2 regions of the Veillonella sp. 3627 genome follow, and region 1 is predicted to be linked to the other one. Evidence: riboswitches for the same ligand, from Rfam matches in the RefSeq annotation. Region 1 holds a riboswitch; the other holds the start of a gene.
The links. A riboswitch is a leader RNA that binds a small molecule or an ion and turns the genes downstream of it on or off. The one in region 1 is predicted to bind thiamine pyrophosphate.
Positions count from the first base shown of each region.

Region 1 (3,201 bases):
CCCATCATGGAGCGCACTGTATCTATATCATGATGTTTCAAAATAATCCTCGTTTCTTATCTAACAACCAAAACAGATTACTTATAGTATACCACGACACTAAGTATGGTTGATATGATATGGATCATACCTATATTACTCAGAATATTCATCCCCATAGGCCATATGATTCACTGGCCCATTGCCTGTGCCCAGTCCCGGATTATGCAAAATAGCTAATCGGATATATTCTTTACCAATCGTAATAGCATCTTCCAAGGATTTCCCTTTGGCAAGTTCTGCTGTTATAACAGCAGAGAATGTACAACCTGTGCCATGGGTGTGTACTGTGTCATATTTAGGACTTGTCCAAGAGCGTCGCATGGACATGGTATCTTTTGTAAACAAGTAATCTGTGGCCTCATCTCCGATGTGACCACCTTTGATGATCACCGCTTGAGGGCCTAATTCTTGTAAAATGCGAATCCCTGCTGTATGCAAAGCTTCTACCGTATCAATTTTCATATCTGCCAGTACTTCGGCTTCACTGCGGTTCGGTGTAATCAAAGTCGCTTTCGGAATCAATTTGCTTTGTAAGGCTTTCACCGCCTCATCGGAAATCAATCGATCCCCACTGGTGGCAATCATCACAGGGTCTAACACATACGGTACTTTTGGATCTATGTAGGTTCCGATTAGTTCCATCATCTCTGCTGTGGCTAACATACCCGTTTTCACTGCTTCTGGAACAATATCTGTAAATACGGCTTGCAATTGTGCTGCAATCATAGAAAGGTCCATGTGTGCAATTTGCGTCACACCTCTTGTGTTTTGTGCCACCACGGATGTAATAACAGCCATCCCATAGACATGACGACTTTGAAAGCTTTTTAAGTCCGCCATCACCCCTGCACCACCTGTTGGATCTGTTCCTGCAATCGTTAATGCTCTATGTAATTTCATAGGAGTCTCCTTTACTAGTAACAAAAAAGAACCAATCCTAGGGACGGTTCTTATACAATATCTAGTATTTGATGCCATCCACTTTCCTCCGCCAGCATTATCTGGTTCAGGTCTAGGGTTTTGACACTCATCAATCTCAGCATAAGCACCCCTAGTGGTTCTTATATTAATTTAGTTATAACATGAAATATGCTCCAATGCAATACAATAAATTACAGCTAAGCTACTTTCACTAGAAGATATTCCCTCTCAATATAGATATTCATATATCCTATGTATTTCATATAATACATTACATTCACCTATACATTCCTATTGACGTAGTATCATTCAATTCGTATAATACATCTATAAGGGGTGCTCACTGAAGTGGGCTGAGAAGTAGCTACGTGCTACTAACCCATAACCTGATTTGGATAATGCCAACGTAGGGATATATTAGCATATTTTTGTAGTACCTATACAAACACATAAGGACACATTACCATATGGTTCCTGTTTGCAATACTTGGTCTCTTAAGAATATCTATCATCTACAGGCTAATCGTTTCAGATTAGTCTTTTTTGTTCCCACTGGCATAGTTAGGAGTATTCATGAGTGATTCAAAACTTTCATCATCACGGTTGTCCCTCATTTGGTTCGGCGCCGCTCTTTCCATTGCGGAAATTATGACGGGCACCTATTTTGCGCCCCTAGGATTTTCTGACGGCCTATTGGCCATCATCATCGGTCACGTCATCGGCTGCTTGTTATTATTTGGTGCAGGACTCATCGGCGCTCGTGAACACATGAGTTCTATGCAAACTGTATCCACTGTCTTTGGCAATGGGGGCATGAAATTATTTTCTATTTTAAACGTTCTACAACTGATTGGTTGGACCGGTATTATGATTTATGACGGTGCTCTTGGTGCCGTAGAGTTATGGAATCTACCATTCACTGCGTGGACTTTCATTATCGGGGCCCTCATCATTGTATGGCTCTTCATTGGTATCCGTAACATGGGGTATATCAACAGCATCATGGGCTACGGCTTAGGTATCCTCTGCATCTATTTGTTAATTAGCTTGTTACAAGAAAGTTCCATTCATAGCCAAGGAATCATCACTGATGAAATGACTTTCACAGCGGCTTTGGAATTATCCATTGCTATGCCATTGTCTTGGCTACCATTGATTAGTGATTATACTCGATTATCCAAGAACCCTGTGGCAGGTACTGCATCTAGTGCCATCGTATACGGCGTAACTAGTTCTGTCATGTATGTATTAGGCCTCGCTGCGGCCCTCTATACAAATGAAAGCAACATTGCAAAGGTTCTACTTCATGCTGGCTTAGGATTTGGTGGGTTAATTATCATCGTATTCTCTACTGTCACAACTACTTTTATGGATGCCTTATCTGCTGGTATTTCCTCTGAAAGCTTGCAGACTAAATATTCTGGTCGTACCATCGGTATTATCGTTACCGTCATCGGCACCATCGGTGCATCCATCTATCCAATGGATAATATCATTCCTTTCTTATATATGATTGGATCCGTATTTGCCCCAATGATTGCTATTTTATTAACTCACTATTTCTTATTACGTCATTGTCCACACCTTGACCATGGACCTAGCTTGTATATCATTTGTTGGGCATCTGGTACTTATATGTACCATCAATTCCTTGACAGCAACCCATTCTTAGGGGCTAGCCTATCTACTATCGTAGGAACAGCATTAGCAACCATTGCAACGGCCTATATCATTAGCCTAATTTCTAAAAAGAAAAAAGAAATATAACCGCTTACTATACTATTTAGTGCGTATATAAGCACTCATTATTTCATTATACACTTTACAATAACTTCACAAATCAAAACAGGAGCATTCCTTCTATGAAAGGTAGCTCCTGTTTTCATTTTAATATATTAATTATATCATCGTCTCTAAAAACTCAATGCTATGCAATGTATATCCTAGTTGATATGTCAAAAGTTTTCGCAATAGAATTTCTAATTGATCCCATTGATTCGCAGTAAGACGTAAAGGCTTTGTAGGAATCCAATCATAGTTCAAAAGCATTGTTATCCCTTGTTGTAGCTCTTGTTTCACTACATACTGACAGGCTTCATAGATTTCATCGCAAAGACTTGCCATTACCTCAGGGTCTTCACAATGTTGCCCTTGTGGCACAAATCCCGCTAGACTTAACATATGCCACCCCAGCACAATAGAACCTAAGCGAATGGGTTTATCCTGTATAGATTGTAA
Region 1 is NZ_RQVG01000001.1:19,358-22,558, reverse strand. Features, by position in the region: gene thiE (thiamine phosphate synthase) at 1-41, opposite strand, end outside; gene thiD (bifunctional hydroxymethylpyrimidine kinase/phosphomethylpyrimidine kinase) at 136-942, opposite strand; TPP riboswitch at 1,009-1,105, opposite strand; TPP riboswitch at 1,286-1,393, shown strand; gene cytX (putative hydroxymethylpyrimidine transporter CytX) at 1,537-2,730, shown strand; gene EO114_RS00075 (DNA repair protein RecO) at 2,863-3,201, opposite strand, start outside.

Region 2 (3,201 bases), 130 kb from region 1:
TTTCCATTGTTTCATCATGCACCTCAAAAAAACAATTTTCTCAAATGTTACTCTCATGTAAATTCACTAGTTGCATTACACAAAAACATATTTACTATCTATATAATACATCAATCGTATTGCTATAATCAATTTATCTATACAACAAAACAACCAACTCCTATCCAAGAGTTGGCTGTTTCGTTTCTCATTTATAATATATCTATTTTCTCTCCCTCTAAGGCTTTATTGATGCTCCGTACGGCGCAGAATTTTCCGCACATACTGCAAGCTTCTTTATGTCCTTCTTCTGGGGCACGACTTTCACGGATGCGACGTGCTTTTTCAGGATCTAGTGCTACTGCATATTGTGCTTCCCAATCGAGTTTTTGGCGTGCCTCTGCCATCCGGTCATCGCGATCTCGTGCATTCGGAATACCTTTTGCAATGTCTGCGGCATGAGCTGCGATTTTGAAAGCCATAATGCCTTCTTTCACATCATTTTCGTCAGGTAAGGCTAAGTGTTCCGCTGGTGTTACATAGCAAAGGAAGGCTGCCCCATGCATGGCTGCCACTGCACCACCGATGGCAGCTGTAATATGGTCATAGCCTGGTGCAATGTCTGTTACTAATGGTCCTAATACATAGAACGGCGCCCCATCGCAGATTGTTTGTTGTACTTCCATGTTAGCTTGCACTTGATTCAATGGTACATGACCAGGACCTTCCACTAACACTTGTACACCACGTTCGCGAGCTCGTTTTGTTAACTCCCCAAGTCGAACAAGTTCTTCGATTTGACAGATATCTGTAGCATCTGCCAAGCAACCAGGACGGCAGGCGTCGCCAAGGGAAATTGTCATGTCATATTCTGCACAAATATCCAAGATTTCATCATAGTATTCATAGAACGGATTCTCTTGACCAGTCATGGACATCCAGGCAAAGACTAAACTACCGCCACGGCTCACAATGTTTAATTTTCGGTTGTGACGTTTAATTTGCTCCACTGTATGTTGCGTAATTCCACAATGTAAGGTAACAAAATCTACCCCATCTTCTGCATGGAGACGGATCGTAGAAATAAAGTCTTCAGCTGTCAATTCGCCTAAATCTTTTTGGTGATGGATAACGCTATCATAGATAGGCACGGTACCAATCATAACGGGACATTCTTTTGTGAGTAGACGGCGGAATACTTTTGTATCACCATGTGTAGACAAGTCCATAATCGATTCAGCCCCTAATGCCACTGCATGATGGACTTTTTTCATCTCTTCTTCGTAGTCTGTACAATCCTTGGATGTGCCTAAGTTTACATTAATTTTTGTGCGTAACTTCTGACCGATTCCTTCTGGTTGTAAAGATGTATGATGCTTGTTGCACGGAATTGTTACATGTCCTTTTGCCACTAAGTCTCGTAATACTTCAACATCCATGTTTTCTTTTTCTGCTACCACTTTAATCGCGTCGGTAACAATGCCTTTTTGGGCTGCTTGCATTTGTGTGTAAAACATAAAAAGCTCCTTTCATTACAAAGGAGCCTATTTTGGGTGCTCTATACACAAAAAGGTATCGACATTACATCGATACCCACATATGTCAGCGTGCTTCCTACGCGGGCATGATCCCGATCAGGTCAAAAGGTCAGGTACTTCATAGTCCTTTCTCAGCCTATTACATAGGCTCCCTTGCAAATCTAAAATATTTACTTGCTTATAGTATATCATGAAATGGTGGATTTTTATAGAAAATTATTCTTCCTCATCCATGATGGCATTATGATACACATAACGCATATATTGCTATAAACCTTTGGTATTAAGCCATTCTTGTAAAAAAGGTTGTGCAACGGTTGTGCAACCGTTCCCAAAAACAGTTTTTATTGATAACGTTATAAATTGTTTTTTATACGTTACCGAAACATTTTATAGGCTAGTCCACCTAATAAAAGCACCTCAATAAATCGGTGCTTTTGACTATTTTTCTTGTACTTCTTTATTTCTTCCTTCTGCTCTTCTAAGTATAGATTGGCTTTCTCCAATGAGATTTGCTGCTCTGTCAATTTCTGCTCTTGTAGATTTAATTTCTCCTTGGATGCTCTCAACTGCTCCCTCTGTTCTTCTAGTAGCTGCTTCGCTTCTAGTAATGCTACTTTCGATTCGTTCGTTGATAACTTCGCTACGTTCAACTGCATCTCTAACCTCTCGATTGAGTTTGCTTGCTTCTTGTTGATTGTATTGAGCTCGTCTAAGTTCTTGCTGAGCATCTTGTATTCGCTTTGTGTTAATGTCACTCCCTGTTCCGCAAATGTATAGCAGGGCACAGATAATAGTACCAAAGCCACTAGCAAGCATAATCGTGTGTTTCTTAATCCATGAAAGAATAGTTCCATACATTTCAACCTCCTAATATTGCTCCCATTCCGCATCATAACCTCGGACATCAATGTGTACAAATTGTAGTCCATAATATCTGCCAACACCATCTGCACCACACTCTTTTGCAATATCTGCTAATTCATCAACACTAATATCGTCCACTGTAATGTCAGCAGCTGTTCCTAATACATGTTGAGAGTTAGGCACTCCACCTACCTCACGATTGTGGTCTTCACAACGGTATCCACTTTCGATATATACTGGTCGTCCTACACGTTCTCGGATTTTATCCAATACATCTACTAAACGTTTGTCAATAATATGATCCAACACATTTTTCCCATCTACTACATTATGTCGATGACATTTGCAGGCAAACTCATAATCCTCAAAATAATTTCCAATTTTCATATATGTCTCCTTATAACTTAAATTTGAACTTACTTTCAATCATGTCTCTGATGGTATCTAAAAACTTTCCCATCATTACATTTCCACCATCACGCATATTTTCTAGTACACTCAAAAATTCTGCTGAGGCTAAATATAACCAAACTAAATTAACTACAAAGGCTTCTTTCCCTGCCATAAAATCAAAGCACCAACCTATGGCTGTAGCAAATACATATGTCATTACCTTTGTCACAAAGGGTTTTCTCATATGTTTAGATGAAATTAATCCCTTTTCAAACGCAGGAATGATTGCTATATACTTATCCCAAGCAGATATACTTTCTTTGTCTGCTCCCGCTTCTACTAACATCTGATAGGCAATCGCTCCCCATCTAGTCAGCAAATCAAATAAAACTAATAAAATAAACACGCCCAGTACTTGAACGTG
Region 2 is NZ_RQVG01000001.1:150,681-153,881, forward strand. Features, by position in the region: gene EO114_RS00710 (hypothetical protein) at 1-15, opposite strand, end outside; gene thiC (phosphomethylpyrimidine synthase ThiC) at 192-1,496, opposite strand; TPP riboswitch at 1,574-1,682, opposite strand; gene EO114_RS00720 (hypothetical protein) at 1,959-2,378, opposite strand; gene EO114_RS00725 (D-Ala-D-Ala carboxypeptidase family metallohydrolase) at 2,388-2,771, opposite strand; gene EO114_RS00730 (hypothetical protein) at 2,782-3,201, opposite strand, start outside.
Region 2: another riboswitch for thiamine pyrophosphate. It lies ahead of thiC (phosphomethylpyrimidine synthase ThiC); the one in region 1 lies ahead of cytX (putative hydroxymethylpyrimidine transporter CytX).